Linked DNA regions of Rheinheimera salexigens. The protein of the gene in region 1 interacts with the protein of each later gene in a pairwise test. Links are inferred from orthologs where the notes say so. Each region holds a gene or a part of one and is shown on either strand. Other genes may lie near its edges.

Evidence for each region.
Region 2: the proteins of dnaA (region 1) and BI198_RS04345 interact in binary tests that used the Escherichia coli proteins (3 or more experiments, as listed by UniProt). The link is inferred for Rheinheimera salexigens from one-to-one orthologs.
Region 3: the proteins of dnaA (region 1) and nadE interact in binary tests that used the Escherichia coli proteins (3 or more experiments, as listed by UniProt). The link is inferred for Rheinheimera salexigens from one-to-one orthologs.

The regions. Positions count from the first base shown.
Region 1 is NZ_MKEK01000001.1:217,117-220,103, reverse strand. It holds dnaA (chromosomal replication initiator protein DnaA), read left to right. Parts: upstream 1-800; coding sequence 801-2,174; downstream 2,175-2,987. Other genes in the region: dnaN (DNA polymerase III subunit beta), read left to right, coding at 2,188-2,987; rpmH (50S ribosomal protein L34), read right to left, coding at 215-352; rnpA (ribonuclease P protein component), read right to left, coding at 1-193. UniProt on the Escherichia coli protein: Plays an essential in the initiation and regulation of chromosomal replication. Binds in an ATP-dependent fashion to the origin of replication (oriC) to initiate formation of the DNA replication initiation complex once per cell cycle.
Region 2 is NZ_MKEK01000001.1:928,262-938,299, forward strand. The notes cover bases 153-3,103. They hold BI198_RS04345 (SIS domain-containing protein), read right to left. Parts: upstream 1,941-3,103; coding sequence 1,365-1,940; downstream 153-1,364. Other genes in these bases: BI198_RS04335 (DUF599 domain-containing protein), read left to right, coding at 153-729; BI198_RS04340 (BON domain-containing protein), read right to left, coding at 787-1,356; BI198_RS04350 (YraN family protein), read right to left, coding at 1,983-2,327; BI198_RS04355 (penicillin-binding protein activator), read right to left, coding at 2,349-3,103. In the rest of the region: more of BI198_RS04335, read left to right, coding at 52-152; more of BI198_RS04355, read right to left, coding at 3,104-4,184; rsmI (16S rRNA (cytidine(1402)-2'-O)-methyltransferase), read left to right, coding at 4,292-5,143; BI198_RS04370 (TonB-dependent receptor domain-containing protein), read right to left, coding at 5,740-8,586; BI198_RS04375 (C40 family peptidase), read left to right, coding at 8,921-10,038. UniProt on the Escherichia coli protein: Required for the timely initiation of chromosomal replication via direct interactions with the DnaA initiator protein.
Region 3 is NZ_MKEK01000001.1:3,220,404-3,230,932, forward strand. What follows is about bases 3,536-6,412. They hold nadE (ammonia-dependent NAD(+) synthetase), read left to right. Parts: upstream 3,536-4,497; coding sequence 4,498-5,328; downstream 5,329-6,412. Other genes in these bases: BI198_RS14870 (M28 family peptidase), read right to left, coding at 3,536-4,126; glnB (nitrogen regulatory protein P-II), read right to left, coding at 4,050-4,388; BI198_RS14885 (GspH/FimT family pseudopilin), read left to right, coding at 5,454-5,954; BI198_RS14890 (type IV pilin protein), read right to left, coding at 5,989-6,408; BI198_RS14895 (hypothetical protein), read right to left, coding at 6,410-6,412. Outside these bases: BI198_RS14850 (ABC transporter ATP-binding protein), read right to left, coding at 1-594; BI198_RS14855 (DUF3299 domain-containing protein), read left to right, coding at 695-1,237; BI198_RS14860 (ZrgA family zinc uptake protein), read right to left, coding at 1,243-1,779; BI198_RS14865 (MFS transporter), read right to left, coding at 1,879-3,033; more of BI198_RS14870, read right to left, coding at 3,083-3,535; more of BI198_RS14895, read right to left, coding at 6,413-7,522; BI198_RS14900 (SRPBCC family protein), read right to left, coding at 7,509-7,886; BI198_RS14905 (PilW family protein), read right to left, coding at 7,895-8,848; type IV pilus modification protein PilV, read right to left, coding at 8,848-9,336; BI198_RS14915 (type IV pilin protein), read right to left, coding at 9,438-9,857; BI198_RS14920 (pilus assembly protein), read right to left, coding at 9,857-10,529. UniProt on the Escherichia coli protein: Catalyzes the ATP-dependent amidation of deamido-NAD to form NAD. Uses ammonia as a nitrogen source.

The DNA.
Region 1 (2,987 bases):
TAATACGGTTACGTTGCACCGCTAATTTAACACGTTTTTTGGCAATGGTAAGACCTAATCTAGCATGAGATAAATTATTGGATTTAGCGAGGATAGTAAATAACGGAGAAGAGACCCGGAAAGGTTGTTGAAAGACATTATCGAATTGACCAGGAGTTAGTAATCGTAACTCCCGGCCGAATTTTAAATTCACCACTCAGTACTTAGCTACCAATTAGGCAGATAAGCGCTGACGGCCTTTAGCACGACGACGTGCTAAAACTGCACGACCATTTTTAGTGGCCATACGTGCACGGAAACCGTGATTGCGTTTGCGTTTTAAAACGCTTGGTTGAAAAGTTCTTTTACTCATAGTTCACCCGTCTGGTCAAAAATTTACTAAAGGTTCCTGTGTTTTAGCAAAAAGTACCAAAACGCAGCTAACAAAAATGAGCGCGAATTTTAAGTAGTCTGGAGAGCAAAGTCAATCAGATCCGCGGTTTTATTATACTCGATCATGTTTGATCCTTATTTAATTAGGGTTTTTAATAAGTTTTCCACAGCCTAGGCTACTTTAGTTGAACAAATTGTGGGTTACTTTGTTTTTATCTGTTTTTCAGCATGGAATTTAGCGGGTTAGTATGAAACAATATAAGTAATATATTTAGTTTTAAATCAGCTAGTTAAGCTGTTAATCTTGCTGCAACGCTAAATTTGCAAAAGTCAATATTGAAGTTGTGGATAAGATCGTATCATAATGGTAGATTATTTTAGCTACGCCAGCCTATTTACCATGGTAAATGAGGGCTTCAGGAGAGAAGGTGTATCAGTCCGTTTGGCAAAATTGCCTGCAAGCGCTGCAAGCAGAATTGACCGCGCAACATTTTAGCATGTGGATCCGCCCACTGCAGGCTGATAGTTCTGACGCAGGTTTAACTTTATATGCGCCTAATCGCTTTGTATTAGATTGGGTACGTGAAAAATATTTAAACCGTATTCAAGAGCTTATTCAAGATTACTGTGGTGATGACGCGCCACGGCTTAAATTTGATGTCGGTTCCAGTCAGCAACATAGCAATCGGGTTGCGCCAGTATCGCCAGCCACTTTTAGTGTAGCCCCAAGACGGGTGGTAAAAGAGCAAGAAGTCGTTGAACCGGCGCCAAAAACCATTGTTACCAGTAATGTGCGTGCTATTTATACTTTTACTAACTTTGTTGAAGGTAAATCTAACCAATTAGCTCGAGCAGCAGCCAGCCAAGTCGCCGATAACCCAGGTACAGCTTATAACCCGTTATTTATTTATGGTGGCACGGGTTTGGGTAAAACCCACTTATTGCATGCGGTGGGTAATGGTATTTTAGCTAAAAAGCCGGATGCAAAAGTTATTTATATGCATTCAGAACGCTTTGTTCAGGATATGGTTAAAGCATTACAAAACAATGCCATAGAAGAGTTTAAACGTTATTATCGTTCGGTTGATGCGCTGCTTATAGATGATATTCAATTTTTTGCTAATAAAGAACGCTCGCAAGAAGAGTTTTTCCACACTTTTAATGCCTTGTTAGAAGGCAACCAACAAATTATTTTAACCAGCGATCGTTATCCTAAAGAAATCGATGGCGTTGAAGATCGTTTGAAATCTCGTTTTGGTTGGGGATTAACCATTGCTATCGAGCCTCCAGAGCTAGAAACACGTGTCGCGATCTTGATGCGCAAGGCGCATGAAAATCAAATCCGTTTACCTGAAGAGGTGGCCTTTTTTATTGCCAAGCGTTTACGTTCTAACGTGCGTGAACTGGAAGGTGCGCTTAATCGTGTTATCGCCAATGCTAACTTTACTGGCCGACCGATTACTATCGACTTTGTGCGCGAAGCGTTACGAGATTTATTAGCCTTACAAGATAAATTAGTCACGATTGAAAATATTCAAAAAACAGTCGCTGAATATTATAAGATACGTATAGCCGATTTATTGTCTAAACGTCGCTCACGTTCAGTGGCAAGGCCGCGGCAAATGGCGATGGCATTATCTAAAGAGTTAACAAACCATAGTTTACCGGAAATTGGTGATGCTTTTGGTGGTCGGGATCATACTACTGTGTTGCATGCGTGCCGTAGAATTGAATCACTAAAAGAAGAAACGCATGAAATAAAAGAAGATTTTCAAAACCTAATTCGTACATTGTCATCGTAACAGGGATCTGCTCATGCAATTTGTTATTAACAGAGATGCGTTATTAAAGCCATTGCAGATGGTGTCCGGCGCGATAGAGCGTCGTCATACATTACCAATTTTATCAAATGTATTAGTAGAAGTAGCTGATGGCCGCTTGTCATTAACCGGTACTGATTTAGAAGTGGAGTTAGTGGCAACCACTGATGCCTTATCTATTCAAGCTGAAGGCCGTATAACGGTTCCGGCAAAAAAATTATTAGACATATGCCGCAGCTTACCCGATAGCGCGGATATTAATGTTTTAGTCCAAGCTGATAATTGTATTTTAAGTTGTGGTAAAACTAAGTTTACCTTATCGACACTAAGTGCAGCAGAATATCCAAATTTAGAAAGCTGGCAAGGTGAAGTTGATATTGAATTAAGCCGTCAGCAACTGCGAAAGCTGTTAGATGACACCGCTTTCTCGATGGCCAACCAAGACGTACGTTATTATTTAAATGGTTTATTATTTGAAACTGATAATGGTCAAGTGCGAGCTGTTGCTACAGATGGTCACCGTTTAGCCTTAAGCTTACTAGAACTACCAGGTTTTAATGCCGAACAAAAACAAATTATTATTCCGCGTAAAGGCGTAATGGAAATTATGCGCTTATTAGCCAATGATGAGCAGCAAATTCAATTAAGTTTTGGTCAAAATCATATTCGTTTAACCGACAGTAATTTTGTGTTCAGCAGCAAATTGATTGATGGCCGCTTTCCAGACTATCGTCGAGTATTACCACGCAATAGTACTAAGTTGGTCACTGCCCATCGCAGCATTCTTAAAGATGC
Region 2 (10,038 bases), 710 kb from region 1 along the record:
AATATTATATGCTTAATTTGGCCCATTTTTTTACCATAAAGGAATGCTGTAATGCCTGATTTACTCGATATTATTGCCATAACATGGTTTGTGTCTTTGTGGATTGGTTATACCTGGTTTGCCAAGCGACGGGCTAAAGTGCAGAGTTGCTTGTCGTATGAACTTCGGCGCAAACGTACCGACTGGATGCGTAAAATGTTGTCGCGTGAAAACAACATGCCCGATGTGGGGTTAATTTCTACTCTAGAGCGTAACGTGGCTTTTTTTGCCTCCAGCTGTTTATTGATTATGGCCGGTTTACTTACCGCTATGAGCTCGGCCGATCAAGTTAGCGCTATGCTAACTAAATTAGTACCTTGGTCGACGGCCACCGGCTCAGGCGTGCAATTAAAAATATTATTTATTACTTTTATTTATGTATTTGCCTTCTTTCAATTTACCTGGTCACTACGCCAATATGGTTTTAGCGGCGTTTTAGTTGGCGCAGCGCCAGACGGACGGGCTATGACAGATGAAGAAAAACAGTTATATGCCAACCGCACCGCTAAAGTGCTAGATCAGGCTGGCCACTCATTTAACTATGGTTTAAGAGCCATTTACTTTTCATTAGCGGCCTTAAGCTGGTTTATTCATCCGTTATTATTAATTATCGCGTCAGTCATCGTCGTTGCAGTACTTAAACAACGCGAATTTCATTCTGCTGTTTTAAAAGCGTTACGACTTTGCTAAACATAAAAAAGGCAGCTATTAAGCTGCCTATTTTATGTATACATTTTTGGCTTTTAACTAACGTATTTCAAAGGCTTTAATTACTCGTGATACACCATCTACATGGCGGGCAATATTCACTGCTACGTTAGCTTCTTGTTCGCTAACAATACCCATTAAAAACACTTCAGCGTTTTCGGTTACCACTTTGATATTTAAGCCACTAACTTGCTTATCCGCCAATAGTTGCGTTTTTACTTTAGTCGAGATCCAGCCATCGCGGGTGCGAGTGGTCATAGAAGTATTGCTACTTAAGCGAATTTGGTTTTGCACGCTGCGCACACCAGCAATGGTTTTAACTATAGCTGCAGCTTGTTGCTTAGTTTGCTCGCTATCGGTCTGGCCGGTTAGTAATAAAACACCATTATAGCTAGTTGCATTGATATTGCTGTCATTGGCGGTTGCCGCATTATCCGCTAGCGCGCGCTGCGCTTTAAGCACTACGTTTTTGTCGTCTATTTGCGCGCCTAGGGTGCGTCTATCATTGGCTGATGTCACGGCTGTTGCACCACCGGCGACAACGGCTGCGGCGCAGCCTTGTAATAAGGCCAGTAAAACACAAGCGGTTAGCAGTTTTGTTCTGTTCATAATGTTCCTTATTGTGGAAAAAGTGTCATATCAGTCAGTTCACACAAACTATGAATTAAAAACGTATAACACTCAAAAATTCGTGCTCGGCGGTGTGGCGGTACTTTCAACTCTACATCTTGCTGATTAAGTAAACCTGATAGCTCACCACTGTTATCTACCGTCAGAGCAATAATTTTCATATCGTTAGTTAATGCTGCTTCGACTGCTTTAATTAAGCTAGGTTCAGCGGTGGTGAGTGAGATGACAAAAAGAACATCGTCAGTTTGGCCAAGGGCTTTAATTTGTCGAGCCAAATAATCACTATCGCGCTGAGGATTATAGTTTAAACCGGCATGATGCGGTTGTAGCGCAAAGGCGGGTAAACAAGGACGCTCTGTTTCAAATTGGTCTAGTAATAAGGCACTCATATGGTTGGCTAATGCTGCGGTTGAACCTTCGCCGCAACAAATAATTTTACCGCCATTAATTAAACTATTCACCATAACAAAGGCGGCATTTTCTAACGGTTCGGCTAAGCTTTCGCCACTGGCAATCATCGTTTGGATATTTTCGCTAAACAGCTGGCGAATATGTTCTTGCATGAGTGAATCCTGTTATAACCGGTCTTTTATTATTAGAGTTGGCTAGTTAATCGCATTCCGTATCCATTGATACTGATAAGGCTCATAGCCTTCAATGGCAACAACATCAAAGCGACAAGCTGTATTGCTTAGTTTATGTTGTTGTAAATACCATTTAGCAGTACGTACCAGCTTTTGCTGTTTAGATACCGTTACGGCAGCGGCTGCCCCGCCATAAGCCTTACTAGCGCGATACTTTACTTCGACAAACACTAGGTGTTTATCGTGTTGCATAATCAAATCTATTTCGCCAACTTTACATAAAAAATTTTGCTGAATTAAACGCAAGCCTTGCTGCTCTAGATAAGCAAGTGCAAGCAGTTCAAATTGCTGGCCGCGATTAATCAAAATGTGTAATTCATGTTCTGATCAGGGCTCTTGCACCGCAATTAAGCGGTTGTTGTGGTATCTAGCCCAACTTAATTGACGCACAATACTGCCGTTGGCATGTAAACGCAACTGGCCTGTTAATCCCGGAAAGACAATAGAGGTTAACTGTTGTTGTTGGCGCAAGCTACCAATTAAGCGATAAGCATCAAAGCCCATAGCAAACAGACGTTGCAGACTTTCATCTTGGCTTTGAAATAATTGCTGATATTCATCTCGCAAGGCCGGGTTAGTTTTTAGCGGTAGCATCCAAGGCATTTCGGTAAAAGTTAAGCCATTTAAATCCCGTTGCTCGGTGCGGTCTAAGCTGGTGCTATGGCTGCGCGAACTGGCATAAATGGGTAACTTCGGCGCTGTTTCATTTACCGAGACATCGACAAAAGGTTTAAATAATTGGGTTTGTACCGGATCGGCAATTAAATAAATGGCGTCTATATCTAAGCGGCTATGGGTATCACTATGCATTTTATCAGACACTAAATTATCTATTTGTTTAACCCTAGCATTACTTTGTCCGGTTTCAAGCAGTTGATTAATCAAGGCTTCTAAATCGGATTTGTCATTAAATTGATACAGTTGCGGTGCCGGATGGCCTAGTTGTTGCCATGATTGCGCAAACTGCTGCTGCATACGTAAACTAATATTGTTTGCTGCGCTAATGACTACCGGTTGTTGGTAATCTTTTTGCTGAAATAATAGCGCGGTTTGCTGGGCTTCATCTTCCATGCTTAGGGCAAAGAAAAACTGGTTAGGGCGGCTAGGTATCGCCAAATCTTGGCTATTTAAAAATAGCGTTGGCCAAGTCCATTGTTCCAGCTGACTGATGGCATCAACTTGGTTTTTTAATAATGGCCCTATCACAAAATCTGTTTGTTCAGAGGTCAATTGCAGCAGCAATTGTTCCGGACTTTGTTCACTATCAATAAAGACAATTTGGCTGGTATTGGTTTGACTGGCTGCGGCTAAAATACCGTATTGAATCGCTAAAGCATGTTGGCGAAACTGGCCTTTAAGTGGCAGTAACACGGCAATTTTACGTGGTTGAAACGGCTGTAATAATAGTAATTGTTGTACCGCTTCAGGCATAGCCTCCGTTTTAGCCATCCAAGGATTACGCCGTTGCCAATCGGCATAAGCGGCTTGCAGTTGCGCCGGCTGACCGATATGGCGGCGACTTAAATCGGCTAAGGCTAGCCAACTGCTACTGGCTCGGTTTGGCTTAGTTTGTAACGTCAACAATTGACTATCGGTTAAAGCCGTAAGGTTTTGCCATAACAGCGCCATATATTGGGGAAAATCAGCTTGGCTATTGGCATAGTCAGCTAACAATAATAAATTACGGCTGGCGGCTAAATGGCGTTGTTCTTGGCTAAAGTATTGACTGCTAAACCACAGGAAAGCAGCTCTATCATCAACATCCACTTGTTCTAACTCGGTATTTTTAAGCAGAAGTTGTAAGTTTTGTTGTTGTTCTGTCGCGATATAAGCTTGCAATAAGATCAGCTTATTTTGGGCTTGAATTTTGGGGTACGGGCTAAGCTTTAAATTTTCGCTAATGGCCAGAGCTAATAAATAATCTTGCTCTGCGATGGCTAATCGGGCCGCCTTTAATAAATGGTAGTGTTGTGGTTCACCCTGATATTTAGCGGCTAGTTTATACTGCACCCGAGCTAATGGCGTGTCGCTTTGGCCATCTTGGCGGTCATTAGTTTCTACCGATGGTTGACCGGGATCGGAGCTAATAACATTTGGCGTACAACCAAAAATCAAGCTGCTCAGGCCAATAAAAAATAAGGTCTTTAATTTGCTGGAAATCAAAATGCGCAGTACCATAGTTAGACAACAGCCAGATAATAGTAAAATAATAGTCTTATCTTACTGGCACTGTCGGATAAGCTCAAATAAATAGCGATTATTAATCTAAAATGATAACAGAAACCGGTTCTTTATATGTGGTTGCCACGCCAATTGGTAACTTAGACGATATTAGTCAACGCGCTATTAGCACTTTGCAACAAGTGCAATGGATAGCAGCTGAAGATACTAGGCACACCGGACGTTTATTGCAGCACTTATCGATAACGGCTCGCACCATTGCCTTACATGATCATAACGAAAAGCACCGAGCCGCCAGTATTATTGATAAATGCTTAGCCGGTGAGTCAGTGGCCTTAGTATCGGATGCAGGCACGCCATTAATTAGCGACCCCGGTTATAGCTTAGTGCGGCAATGTCGGGCTGCTGGGGTACGCGTGATCCCAATACCTGGGCCTTGTGCTTTAATAACCGCACTGTGTGCCGCTGGGTTGCCAACCGATAAGTTTCATTTTATTGGCTTTTTATTGCCGAAAAGCTTACAGCGACAAGCCCAGCTGGCAGCAGTGCCAAATGGTGTGGGTACCATTATTTGTTATGACACAGCACGGCGGATTAAAGCCACGCTGCAAGATGTTACCGAGGTGTTTGGCCCAGAGCGAGAGCTAGTGTTAGCCAAAGAGCTAACTAAAACTTTTGAACATATAGAATACGGTACAGCCGCGCAAATTACCGCTTGGTTAGAACACGACCCACAACGTTGTCAGGGCGAAATGGTATTAATGATTGCGCCGACACCCAAGCCAGATGGTGATGTTAGCGAAACAGTACAAAAAACCCTGCAATTATTACTAGCTGAGCTGCCGTTAAAGAAAGCCGCCGCCCTTACAGCACAAATTCATGACGAAAAGAAAAACGCTTTATATAAACTAGCGTTGCAATGGGCTGGTACTGAAGAGTAAATCGGGTATAATCGCGGCGTGAGTTGGCCAAGGCAATCGCTGCTTGCGTAAGCAAGGGGAGGAAAGTCCGGGCTCCACAGGGCAGGGTGCCAGGTAACGCCTGGGGGGCGCGAGCCTACGACTAGTGCAACAGAGAGTATACCGCCGATGGCCTTGGCTTTTTTAGGAAAGCTAGGGATCAGGTAAGGGTGAAAGGGTGCGGTAAGAGCGCACCGCACGTCTGGCAACAGTTCGTGGCACGGTAAACTCCACCCGGAGCAAGATCAAATAGGCTCTCTTTGGCGCGGCCCGCGTTGAGAGCGGGTAGATTGCTTGAGGCTTAGGGCGACCTAAGTCCTAGAGGAATGATTGCTACTCTGGCAACAGAGCACAGAACCCGGCTTAATGGCTAACTCACACCACATTAAACAAAAACCGCCGTTAGCACTAACGGCGGTTTTTTTGTGGCTGTTTATTACCAATTATTTATTACTAATAATAAAATGAATGAGTCATCTATTTTTAATCAGTGTCATTTTTATTTAGATATTTTTAACCATAAAAAAACCGCTATAAATAGCGGTTTTTTATTTTAGGCTTTAGCTTGATAACTAAGACTACATAAATTTGTATTCAAGTAACAAGGTATAAGCACGACCACGTGGATCGGCGATCCGCGTTTCCCAACCCGCACCGGCAGCAAAGTCATTTTGGTGCGCAGTAAATGGTGGGTCTTGATCAAACAGGTTTTTAATACCAAAAGTCACCCCTAAGTTATCAATGCCTTTATAACTGACACTGTAGTTATAGGTGGTGTAGCTATCTACTTTTGGATCCCATAATGGTGGTGTATAGCTACCATTAGCAACACTAACGGGTAACTCGTCGTTATAACCTGAACGATAGACTTGGGTTAAATTATGCGCCCAATCACCTAACACATAGCTAAAATTAAGCGTGTGCTTCCATTTTATTGGCAGGTTAAAGAAGCGAACATATTCACCAACCAAGTTTTCGCTGTATGGTAAAGATTCTATACCTTTAGTTTTAAAAGTACTGATGTAACTACCATTTAAATTAACCCGCCACGCACCTTCGGCTAATTCTCCGGTTAGGTTAGCATCAAGTTCGATACCACGGGTTAACGTACCACCCGAGTTAATATAACGACGGTCAATTGACACGACTTTGCCGCTACTATCGCGTATCCAGTTAGCTTTAAATAAATCGTAGTTTTCAACTAGTACATCGCGAGAGGCTGAACGAATAGTATTGGTCCGTTCAATTTCCCACCAGTCGACACTCATATTAAAGTAATCAGTTGGAACAACGACAAAACCAAAGCTCTTCTGCTCAGATTCTTCTGGTTTTAAATTTTCTTTACCACCAAAAATTTCATCTGGTTGAATGGTCTCACAACCTGGCGTAGTTTCATTAGCAACACCAGATGGACAAGTTTCGGGATCAGCTAAATCTAAACCAGTATAAGGTAATTCAGTTACACCATTAAACAGTTGGTTAAATGAAGGTACTTTAAAACCAGTGCTAAATGCACCACGGAATAGTAAGGCCTCAATTGGTTGGTATTTAAAAGAAACTTTAGGGTTAGTGGTACTACCAAAGCCATCGTACTTATCGTAACGAGCGGCGACAGTCACATCTAAGTTGTCTAAAACGGGTAAATACACTTCAGTGAATACCGCTTTGATATTTCTGCTTACTTTATCTAGCGCATTGGCGTCATCAAAAGGAGCTAGAAATATGGAACGAGTATCTGCGCGCTCATCACCATTAAATTTATACTCTTCGCGGCGTAAATCAGTTCCCACAGCAGCTTGTATCACACCGCCAGGTAACTCTAAGCCCACTTCACCAGAAAAAGTTGCATCAATCTGAGTCATGGTAGATTCACCACCGTAAAGCTTAACGCCAAACGCTGAGGCCGAAGCTAGTGCAGCCATGCCTGCCGCAGTTTGGCTTTCGCCAGGGAGTAAAAATGGATTTAGATTACCGCCGCCTAAAGCTGCTTGTAGCGGTTCGGTAAAGTAATAACCATTACCTAAGGTTGATTCTGACTCACTTGATGCCCGTGAAATACCCACGTTATAATCCCAATCGGCTACAACACCCTCAAAGGCAGCTAATAAGCGATAAGATTTAGTGCTAGTTTCAATTTCACGGCCGCCGCAGTCCATACAACGCCAACGATAGGCAATAGACTCACCATAATTCAATTGGTCTGCGCCAAAGTAGTCGGCTAGGCCATTATAAATACGGTCATAAGCCTCGCCTGTGCTTGGATACCAACTATCAGGGCCAAAGGTTGAACCCGGAGAAATTTGATAGGGCTCAAAAACTTTGCTGACATCGACTTTTGATGCCACAAATTCAACGTAAGCATCGTGATTATCGTTTATGCGAAATGAACCGCGGGTAATTAAATCAATACTTTCTTGTGGTTGTTGAATACGTGCCGCTGCAGGATAGTCGTAACCACAAGCATATTTAGATGAATTTGAACTCCATAATTTATCATCGTAAGGCCCCATAAACTTACCGGCAGACTCACAACCAGCCGCGCCAGGTAAATCTAGAATATTAATTGCGGTAACTGTTGAGCCATCTGCAGGGTCAATTAAACCGGTACCAATTAAGTTAGGCTGGCTGCTACCACGGTTAAATACGGTTGCAAAGGGGGTGCCTCGGCTATCCGGTGATAAACCTCGGTCTGGTTGAAAGGTATTTGAAAAATCGCGCTGATCGCCTCTTAAGGCTTCGTTAGTTTTAATAGAAACGGTACCAAAAATGTTCCAGCCATCTTCGTTAATGTCACCCGCACCTAATAACATGTTAGCGCGATAAATATTACCGCCACCGGCTTCAGTGTGGTCAGCAAAAGCTGAAACAACGCCACCGGTATAATCACGTTTGGTGATAAAGTTAATAACACCACCAATGGCGTCAGTACCGTAAACAGCAGAAGCACCATCACGTAACACTTCAACTCGGTCTAGGGCTGCAAATGGAATTGAGTTTAAATCAACTGCACTGCCTTTTAAGCCGTGAGTAGCAACACGACGACCATTTAATAGCACTAATGTCGCATCAGCACCTTGGCCTCGCAGGTTAGCACCAGACACGCCATTATTGCCGCGTTGTTGACCGCCAACAATTGCACCATTACTCGCTAAGTTGTCAGACGCATTACCGGCGATGTTCATTTGCATCAGTAACTGTTCGGCTGACGTAATACCGGCAGCATCGATATCTGCGCGGCTAAATACGGTTATAGGTAAATCACCTTCAAGTGCTGTGCGCTTGATACTGGAACCGGTGACTCGAATACGTTCTACTTTGCCATTATCTGCTGCGGTGTCTGTTGTCTGCTGTGCATTTTCTTGAGCATAGACTTGACTACTGAGACCGGCAAGGACAAGGGCTTGAATGAGCTTGTTCAACTTCATCACTTTCTCTCCTGAATGCGTTGCGTCGCTTTAAATTATTGCTGCTACTTTATCGCTATTGTTTTTGGATAGCTTTTATATTGTTGTTGTATAGTTATTCGCATCATTGTTGTAAAAGTCTTCGTATAACTGCGGGTCTAATTGCCCATTTTTACTTTTTTATGCACTAAATTTAAATTGTGCACAAACTGAACATAGCAACATTTTATTTCTTTTGAAAATAATTTATGCTTAATTTTGAAATAAATTGGAATATTTGATTCCTTCACGGTATGTTTAGGCTAACTACATTACTGCGCACTTAGTATAAGAGCATGTTTTTTAAGGTAAATAAATGAAAATCCTATTTTTTTCGTTAATAAGTTGTCTAACTTGCTCAGTATTAGCAGCAAACAACGGTATTGACTCAGGTATAACGTTTAGTTCAGATGTGCCGTTATTACAATCTGAGCAGTTAGCACCGCAGTATTGGCAGCAGAAATTGGCCCAAGGTGACCAAGTTATTCTAAGCCCTGCCGATATAGCGGCCCGAAATGCCGCCAGCTTTAAACGACAAGCCGAAATGCAACCGCTGGTAGAAATAAACCAAGCGTTAAGCGCCAAACAATTAACAGCCCGCATAAATCAGGTTAGTAGCATTACATCAGCCCAACGTTATTATGCCGATGGTAGTGCGGTGGATGCTAAAGCGTGGCAACACTACCGACAATTACTGGCGCTAGATAGTGTAAAACCGAATAATCCAGTGCAATTTGCACTGGTAGTAAAACGCACTATGTTATTAGCGTTTCCTACTCATGACCGAGTATTTAAACAGCCGGATGATGTGGATTTAAATCGGTTTCAAGAAACGGGATTATTTCCAGCAGAGCCGGTGGCGGTATTACATCAAAGTCGGGATAAAGCGTGGTATTTAGTCCAAAGTTTTAATTACACTGGTTGGGTACAAGCCAGTGATATCGCTATTGGTCAGCGGCAGCAGGTATTAGACTATGCCGAACAAGAGCCATTTTTAGTGGTCACTGGCGCAAAAGTCCACACTGCTTATACCCCTAGCTTGCCGGCTATTTCTGAATTACAGCTGGATATGGGCGTGCGCATTCCGTTACTCAGCGCTAAAGACGTTGGCCACAATGTTAACGGTCAAAATCCTGCAGCTTCGCATATTGTCCAGTTACCTATTCGCCAAGCGGATGGTCGCTTAGATTTTACTCCAGCTTTAATCGCTCGCAGCCAAGATGTACATCAAGGTTATTTAGCCTTTACCGCTAATAATATTATTAGCCAAGCGTTTAAGTTTCTCGGTGAGCGTTATGGTTGGGGCCATGATTATAACGGCCGTGACTGCACCGGCTTTGTGGCCGAGGTTTATAGTAGCTTTGGCTATAAAATGCCGCGTAACTCCTCTCAGCAAGGTAAAGGTGAGTATGGCGTTAACGTCAGATTTAACCC
Region 3 (10,529 bases), 3.0 Mb from region 1 along the record:
TTGGTTAGCGCTCGCTTCGGCTAACATTAGCTGCATAAAGCTATCTCTGTTGTCACTATCTAAAGCTGAAGTGGGTTCGTCAGCAATTAAGATGGTGGGTTTGGGCACTAAAGCTCGTACTATTGCTACCCGCTGTTGCTGACCAACACTTAATATCCGCGCCGGTTTATGCCATAGCGATTCAGCAATATCTAAGTGTTTTAATAATGTTTGGGCACGTAATATTGCTTGCTTGCGGTCTTTACCGGCAAAATAACTACTTAACAAACAATTATCTAACACTGACAGATACGAAATTAAATTAAGCTGCTGAAACACCACGCCAATGTGTTGCGCCCGCAGTAAGTCACGTTGTTTAGCGCTTAATGTATGCATAGCTTGGCCGTTTAACCATAGCTCTCCGCTATCCACTTGCGTAATACCTGACAATAAATTTAATAAGGTTGTTTTACCTGAGCCAGAACTGCCATAAACAAATAAGTGTTGCCCTGTAGCTAGGGTTAACTGTGGGATCTGTAACTGCCAGCTATTTTTGCTATAAGCAAACTGGACATTTTTCAGATTAATTGCCGGATTTTTCAGCTGTTCGGTCACGAGCGCTCTGTGTGTCATGTTATGATAGCCATATTATTGCTTTGTTTTTATGTGCAGTATTAGTCTGGCCTATTATGCCCACTTTGCAGGAGCAGCTCCAATGCTACGGATGTTATTTATTATGTTTTACCTAATGCTGGTCGCAGCTTTTAGTGGGTCTTTATTAGCTAGCGAAGCGAAAACAATCGAGTGGACGGATTTAATTCCAGATTCTGAGCAACAGTTAATGGCAAATTTACCTGAAGTGCAGCATGACACTAATCAGTCTATTTTTGATCGCGACTATACCGGCGATGATCCGGCTGCAATGCAATGGCAAGAAATTTTAAAGTCAGCAAAAGTTCGCACCGAGCTGAATAATAGTAAAGTACGCATCCCTGGTTTTATTGTCCCGCTAGAGTTTGATGATAAACAAAATATCACCCATTTTTTTCTGGTGCCTTACTTTGGCGCTTGTATTCACGTGCCACCTCCGCCGCCTAACCAAATAATTTATGTTAGTGGTGCCCGTAATTTAAAAGCCGATATGATTTATTCACCGTTTTGGATTAGCGGCACTTTAATTACCGAAACCATGAGCCACGATTTGGGGCAAAGTGCTTATAGTATTAAAGCTGACAGTGTTGAAGAATACAGTTATTAAGCAAACTAAAAGCGGATAGTCGAATTATTTAAATTGGCATCCGCAGCACCTTGCCGGCCATTAATAACCCATTGTACTTGTAATTGTTGCAAGCTAGGCAGCAAACTAAACAGCTGTAAGTCTAATTGTTTTAAGCGAGCCGGTTGTTGACACAATAATTGATAATTAGCATAGAAATCGGCATGACCACGATTAAACTTGGCATCAAGCAAATCGGTATTGGTTTCGGCCGCAGTTACCTCGCAATTAGCATCGGCATTAAATTGAAACCATTCGCCGCGATTAAACACCTCAATCGCTGCGGCAATTTCAGCTATTTGCTCAGCTGTACTGGCTTTTTGCTCAAAGCCAACAATAGTCTGCGCCGCAGATTGCAACGCCAGTTGCATTTCATTGCCATCAACCACAAGCATTAATAATGCTTTGCCATGTTCATGCGCACCTAAAACGCTAGTGTCACTTGCAGCATATTGCTCGTCTGCAGCACTGGAAAATATACTAAAGGCAAGTAAAGCTGAAACACAGATAGTTTTAAAGTTCATGGCTCATTATCCAAGGGGACGCACTAATTCTGTTAACATAACACAGCGACTAAGGTATTTTCTAGCGCTCTATAACTGACAAACTTGATTTATTCTACTTTAACGCAAGCTACGTTTTGCCCAAAACGCGATAAATATAGCCGGAATAAATAAACCTAACGCTAAATACACAACCGCCATGGCCGAGCCATAGCTTAATAACAAGCCGCCAAAATAACTGGCTATCATAATTGAGAAGTTAAAGGCACTAGACTGAATTGAAGTCGCCACGTCTTTTGCTGACTCAACTTGTTTGCTAATTGCCGCTTGGAACATTGTCACCACAGGCCCAAATGCCAGCCCCCACAAGAAAAAAGCAAAATGGGTTAAGCCTGTGATAGCATGGAATAATAAAAACATCGCCATAGCAATGGCGCCCACTGCCAACATACTGATAATTAAAACCCGCAAATATTGGTCAATATAGCGGGCGGATACCACCACAGAGACAACAGAACCAACACCAAAAATAGCTAACGCTAGCTCGATACCACCCCAAAACGCTATCTTAGCAACCAGTAGGCTTATATAGGTATAAACCGCGTAATGCGCTATAACCGCAAGGAAAGTTAACGCCAGAATGATCTGAACGGCAGGCATTTTTAGCAATGTAAAAGGTGAATTAGTTTTACATAGTCGCTCTCCGTCAAGCGAGGGTAAAAATAAATAGCTTAGTAAGGCAATAAGAGCAATAAGTAGTCCAAGCCCAATAAACTCCGCGCGCCAGCTAAACATATTTCCTATCGCAGTCATAATAGGTAAACCAGCACTTATGCCTAAGGTTGCGCCAGCCATAATGACGGTGATGGCTCGTCCATGCAGATGTTTAGGTACTAATCGAGTTCCATAAGCGGCGATCATAGGCCATAAAATACCGGCGCATACTCCACCAATAATCCGGCAAAATACAATTACAGAGTAAGAAGAAGACAAGCCAACAATAATATTAGAAATTGCAAAGCCGATTAACAGCCAAAGCAATAACGTTTTTCGGTTAAAGGCTAAGGTTGCACTAATTAACGGGATGGTAAACACAGCTGAGGCTAAGGCATAAATGCCGACTAAGAAACCAATTTGAGCAGCATCTACGCCTAACCCTTCACTCATTTGAGGCAATATGCCAGATGGGGCTAATTCAGACAAAATGGCCATAAAGGTGACACTGGCCATTAAACTAAATATAAACCAAGAGAACTTTTGCTCTTTACTCGACATTAACGGATTCCACCTGAAATAACCTCTATGAGTTAAACACTAAATCGATTCATTTTGCCCTGATTAAACGTTCAGGATGTTGTTGCTCTAGCCAAAATACAGTGGCATAAATACTGTTTAGCGACTGTTGTAAAAAGCTAGGATCAATATAATGCCATTGATCGTCAGTGGTATGATAATGCGGATGCTCCTGACCACCGATAAATATATAATTAATTCCTTGGCGATGAAATGTACCGTGATCACTAGCTGTTAACCAGTTTTGACTTCTAGATTGACCGTTAAAATGATTGGGCCCACTGGCCGATAAAAAGCGGATTGGCGCTCCCTGCTCTAGTAAGGTCAGTTGCTTTTTCAACCCAGAATATTTATTGGCTCCGGTTACATATAGCCTACCCCGCCGATCGGCACGACTGATCATATCTAAATTTAAATTCAGAATTATTTGTGTCAAAGCCACAGGCGGCTGCTGCAAAAAAGCTTTACTGCCATATAGGCCCGTTTCTTCGCCATCAGTAGCGAGAAATATATAAGAATAAGCTGGGCAATTGATTTTTAGCTGCTGGGCCAACGCCAGCATAGCAGCTACACCTGATGCATTATCGTCAGCGCCATGATACACCTGTGATCCTTTACGGCCTAAATGATCATAATGCGCAGTTACAACGATATAATGCTCTGGATACTTACAGCCTTGAACCCAGGCCTGTACATTGGTGCCCGTTTTATCTGACCAAGCCCGTTGATAAGTATAATTGGCGTAATAACTTTGCTTAAAGCTCGCTAAGCCTAAAGCGGCATAACGTGCAGCAATATACGCTTGGGCTTGTTCACTGCCCAGCGTATTAGTTTGTCGGCCCTGCATTGATTCCGAACTGAGTTGTTGGATGTCGGCCAATACCGAGTTAACGCTGGTTGCGTTGGCACTAATACTAATAAAACAAATTATCAGCCCTTGACCAACTAAACGACAACTAAATAACTGAGCTATTTGCTTACAGTTAATTCGCTTAAAGCTAAATAGCTTCTTCGTCTTCTTCGCCGGTACGGATCCGAATAACACGCTCAACGTCGAATACAAATATTTTGCCATCGCCTATACGTCCTGTCTGCGCTGTTTGCACAATAGATTCTATACAGCGTTCTACTTGATCGTCTGACACAACAATTTCTAACTTTACTTTCGGTAAAAAATCGACCATATACTCAGCACCACGATACAGCTCAGTATGGCCTTTTTGTCGGCCAAATCCTTTAACTTCTGTGACGGTCATGCCCGTAATATTGATTTCGGCTAATGCTTCTCGTACATCATCCAATTTAAATGGTTTAATAATCGCTTCAATTTTTTTCATTTAAGCATCCATAGATTAGCCACAAAGATATTAACCAGTATAATACATAGCCTTAGTGCAATCAGTAGTATATTAATATAACAGATAACAACACCAGAGGTTTGTTGCCATGAATGCCGCCGAAATAATTGAACAAATGCAGGTTCTACCCCAGATTGATGTTGAATTTGAAATTCGCCGCCGGGTCGATTTTATTAAACAACAGCTACAAAATTCTGGCATGAAACATTTAGTTTTGGGTATTAGTGGCGGTGTCGACTCAACCGTTTGTGGTCGGTTAGCTCAATTGGCGGTAAATGAATTAAACCAAGGCCATGCTGATAAGTACCAGTTTATCGCCGTGCGCTTACCCTATGCCAACCAAAAAGATGAACAAGATGCCCAGCTGGCTATCGACTTTATTCAGCCCAGCCAAGCCTTAACGATTAATATTCAGTCTGGTGCAGATGCCCTACATCAAGCGACCTATAGCGCAGTAGCAACAACAACATTGGCACCCAGTAATGAACATGACGTTGATTTTGCTAAAGGCAATGTCAAAGCGCGTGCTCGTATGATAGTGCAATATCATGTCGCGGCTTTAGTTAAAGGTTTAGTTATTGGTACTGATCATTCTGCTGAAAATATTACCGGTTTTTATACCAAATGGGGTGATGGCGCTTGCGATATGGCACCATTATTTGGCTTAAATAAACGCCAAGTGCGGTTATTAGGTAAAACCTTAGGAGCGAATGCGATTTTAGTGGATAAAACGCCCACTGCCGATTTAGAAAGCTTAGCGCCGTTAAAAGCAGATGAAGCCGCTTTAGGCTTAACTTATCAACAAATAGATGACTTTTTAGAAGGCAAAGAGGTTGCGCCAGAAGTAAGTGCAAAATTAATTGCTACCTATAATAAAACCCAGCATAAACGCCAGCCTATCCCGACCATTTATAGTTAGCCTTAGGCTAACTTAGATTCAAAACCAAATTTAGCTAAACTCGGCTAAATTTGGCCGCAGTTTTACATTTAGTTAATTTTTACTATACTTTTTATCAACCTTGTAGCCAATAAGAGTGATATAAAGTGCGCTGGCATCATATCGGTTTATCTTTAATAGAATTACTCGTCGCAATCGCTATTTTTTGTATTTTGGTGTTTATTGCTATCCCCGCTATGGCGGAGCTAACTGAGCGCCAGCAAGCCTCAGCGTATATGCGCCAATTTAGCCAACATTTAGCCTATGCTAGAATAATGGCCGTTAGCAGTAATTTACCGGTGCAATTATGCCCAAAGACAGGCGTAACCTGTAGTGCAGATTGGCAACATGTACCGATACAAATTAGTTTATTACATCCTGACTCATCAATAATCTTATTGCGTCAGGTTCCTGCCATTAGCCTGCCGCATAAATTAGTTTATAATCGTGAACAAGTCAGTTTTCGTCGCGACGGTAGCTTAGATGGCTTTGAGAATGGCAGCTTTTATTATTGCCCAAGTGCTAAGTATCATTGGCACTATAAAATGACCTTAAACCAAGCCGGTCGCAGTAAATTAGCGCTTATTAATAGCGCTTGTCCCAGTTAACTACACTTATTGCCAATAATTTATTTCCACCAACTCACTGCCAACAACTTAGTGCAACGCCGTTATCGCTATTACGCTGGCCATAGTGATTAAGCTGAAAACTTAAACATTCACTATCCGCTGTTTGTATTCCTGTTGCGGAAGCTAAAGCGGTAAAACCGCTTGCAGCATCAGTTAAATTAAGGCTTAACGTATAACGCCCTGACTTGGTTACGCCAGAGCTTGTTAGCTCTGCCATACCGCTTAGCTTACTAATATCAGCTTGGTATTCAGCGTGATCGGCAAAATGTTGTTCTTGCGCATTGGCTAAGGCTAATAATAGTTGTATTGCTTCTGCCCGATAGGTGCGTAATACATATTGCTGATAAGCGGGGTAACTAATGCTGGCTAAAATGGCCACTATTACCACGGCTATCATGAGTTCGATTAAACTAAAACCACGCTGATTTAGCATGTTACCAAGCACCATATTCAGCAACATAAGTTGCAAGGCGTAAACTGCGCGGAAAATCTGCCGCTTTTAAGGCTTCGCTACAATCAGCACAATGCTCAGTAATCGCTAACATCTCAGGGATAACTTCACTGTGCTCTGTGTCATTGACTAAATTAAGTTGTAACTTATCATCATGGGCATTTAACTGTAGGGCTGCATTAGCAATGGCGTCAATTCGCCAACTGCGCCTTGCGTAGACTTTACCGGCATGATGTAAATGTACGGCAAATAAACGGGTTTCTTCCTCAGCACTAATATTACAGTCAGTACGTTCGCTGTTAGTGTCTGCTGTCACAAAATACACCACGCCAGCATACACTTGTGGTTTTAGCATTACTGAGGCATCAAGCTGAATTATCCAACCTGGACTCTGCTGTAAATCCCGCCACACCGCATCTGTTAGTGCCACATCACTATCATCGTCTCCAAGATCCGTTCTATCCATTAAATCACTAAAATTAATCAGTCGACTAAGTTGCGGTTGATGGTTAAATAACAGCACGGTATCCCCTAGCTCATCATGACTAGCAATCAGGACTAAACTGACTTTCATCCGCTGAAAGTCACCTACACCGCTATAATTTACCTGATAAGTGGTTTGGACTAATTGTAATGGCTGGGTAAATCTGGCATCGATGGCACTAAAATCTGCAATTAACACTGGGCTGGCAAAGCCCGATGCCGACAATGCAATAAACCAGACTCGCCCGTTAATATCGACAACATATACCGCATCGGCTAACCCATTGGCGTCTTGATCTAATAACGCAGGCTCGGCCATGATAATAGCCGCATCAATATCCGTATCGGTATCTGACCAAGCACTTAGCTGATCAAATAATATTAAGCTATCAGCATCACGCAATTCTAATTGGCCATGGCTAACTTCAGTGCTTAATAAACGGTTATGATTTAGTAATATTTCTCGTGTTTCTGTAGGCTCAGTAATACTTGTCGCTACCTGTAAAGGTAAAGCACTGGTTGAGTTTAAATTACATTCTGCCAAGCTTAAACTCGAGAATCCTAAACTAGTAAAACTTAATACCAACAGCATAATAAGATCATTTAAATTCATCAGCGGTTATCTCTTCTGTTAATGACTGTTGCAACACCAGACTGGTATAACCGCTATAAAAACGTCCTCTAGGGCCATAAGTTTCGGTAGAGAGTAATAAGGTTTTACACCGCAGCACCGAGTCAGACCATGCCGCATATTCTGCCGGACACACCACAAACTCGTCTACCGCTTCAACTGGGCTAGTGTTTAGCGCAGCAAGATGTTCGGCTAGGGCTTTTTGGGCAACTTGTAACTGCTGCTGGCCAGCCGTGGCTGATTTTTTACTTAACTGACTGACATACAAACTGGCAGTCATAATTAGGGTCATACTTACTAACATGACCAAAGCAATCACTAATACCATACCGCGTGAAGTACTCATCTCTCCTCCTATAATTGGCTATTATGAAAGAAAACCGTACTGCTAATTAATAAGCGACGATAATGATCTCCGTCGGCGTTAAAACTATGCGGTCCCATGGAATAAACGTCGTTATTGCTATATTGCCGATCCTGCTTCAGTGCGCGCAGCAAGGCATAAAACTTAATACTCACAATACGACTATGTTGTTGCTGCCACTGCAAATCTGTCATTTCTGCAGTAGCTTGCTGATAATCAATGCTACCGTCATTATCGGCATCGATACCAAATTCAAAATGTAACCTTTCGACTCCATCAATGATGGAATCGGTGGCTATATTGGCATGGCCGCTGGCATTGCGTATTAACCGTTTGCGCATTAATACCGGCACAGATTCACCGTCTCGGTACTGCTTTTGGACATAAAACACCAGATGCTGATACGGATAATAATTCATCTCAGCTTGCAAGCCGCTGCTCGCGGCACTAACAAAACGGCTATGCTGCCAATCGGTTTCTAAATAAAACCGGTTCGACTTTAAAGTGCCTACAGGCTGGCTCTGTCCTATTAAGCGTTTTAGTTGCAATAGTTCGCTGTCTTTAAGCGCAGAGGGGATACAACTTAACTGCCGGCCTGAGTTGACCGGTTTGGCATATAAAGTAACAAAGCCCTGATCAACACTGGGGAAGCTGCCATTATCAATACTGTCGTTAAGGCAGTCAGGGCTCGGGGCATCAGGCTTAGTTGTAGTTGCGGCTAATAATACATCGGCCCTGCCACCCCAAAAGCCCATATTCTGTAGCTCATTTTGCATTAAGCTTAAAATAAATTGGCCGTTTTGCTGCAACTCGGCTATTTGCTGGGTTTGTTTTGCTGAGCGGCTTAAGCTACTAAAGGCCGTTAATGCCATTGCTAACAAAAACAAGCCCAGTAACATGGCAATTAATAACTCAGTAATGGTAAAACCATTTCTAGCTTGCATTAGCCGTCACCCAATACAAAGCCACTACGACCCTTGCTTAATTCACAAGCTACCGCAACAGGAGGTGAAGAAGCCAAACGTTGTTGCCAGCTTACTGACATAGCAAGCCCAGCCGCACTAGATGCCAGACAGAACTCAGGCTCAGTTAACGGTAACTTTGCTGCTGTAGCCCATTGCTGATACCAATTAAAGCGTTGTTGCTGGGCCAATTCAGCTTTACTACACGCAACGTCAGCCGAACAATTAGGTGCAGTGGTTAATTCTGCCGCTTTGGTTATCCGGCCAGTCATTAAAGGGATGAGTTGCTGATTACTATAAATATTGTTAATTAGCTCGTTAGTTAATGCCACCGCTTGAGTACGCTGGGTGGCATCAATAACATTACGTAAGGCAAGGGTCTGCCCGGCAAGAATGCCAAGCAGACCTATTTTTATGATTAAAAGTGAAACCAGTACTTCAAGGAGGCTAAAACCCTGTTGTAACCGCATTTCCATATGCCTAAGTTAATTGCTATTAACTTTAAAGTTACAACATTATTTCAAAAGATCAAATTAATTACTTAAATAATTAATAAAATAACCTTCAATAATTACCAGCATTTAGCAACAACGGTAGCATCAAAACCACCTTTCGCGCCTTTACGACCCGCTTGATCCAAGGTTAAGGTGGTGCACTCACTGTCTTTTTGCAACGTCGTCGGCGTCGCTGTTAATTGATAACTGCGGGCAGCTAAATCTTTTATTGCAACAGTGTATCGGGCGTTAATATCATTACGACATTGTAAATCCGGTAAAGCAAAACCATCAGGATTATAACGCATATTTGACGTATAACTTCGCTCCATAAACTGGGCGTATTCAGCTAAGCAAGCTGAAGCTGCCGCACGATTAGACTTTACTATATGCGCTTGATAAGACGGCACCGCAATAGCGGCTAATATGCCTACTATTGCTACTGCAATCATGAGTTCAATAAGGGTAATACCCCATTGTGATTTGTTATTTATCATTAGTTTGTTAGCTCCCGCCATGACACACGTCCGCGTCTTACGCCACCGTTATAGCCTTCAACAGCTATATTAGCTGTCGCTAAACCAATCGCCATTTTATCTTCATACAGTACTGGCTCACTAGGAGTACCATCAAATTTAACACCGCTGGCGGCTAGTTTAGTTTCACCTGAATCAATACCATCTTTACCATCAAACTCACTATCTTTGGATAAATCAAAGAAGTGGTATTTTAAACGTGCGCCTTTAAACGGGTCAATTGACATCACATAACCATCACCCGCTGGCTTACAGTCATCACCACTGGGGATAGCAGTACTCACCACTAAGTTATTACCTGCTTGCACAGGTCGAGTTACGATACGCTCTTTACTATCAATAAGATCCATATACCAGCCAAGTTTACCATCCATATCATTCGCAGTTGCTTCTGATACGGTTCTAGCAGGACGACTGCCGCTAGCATCGGTATACATTACATTTTGCATTTCTCGTTTTTTCAACTTAGTTCGGTCTGTAATACCAGTAACATCTTTAATGCCATACCAACTTTGTACTTCAGTATTATTTACATCGCTTGGAGTTAGCATTTTACCAGTACCAAAAAACACCCATAACTGACCTGTTTTAGGCTCTGAGCTTAAGGTTAACCCCCCCGTTATTGGCTGTTCT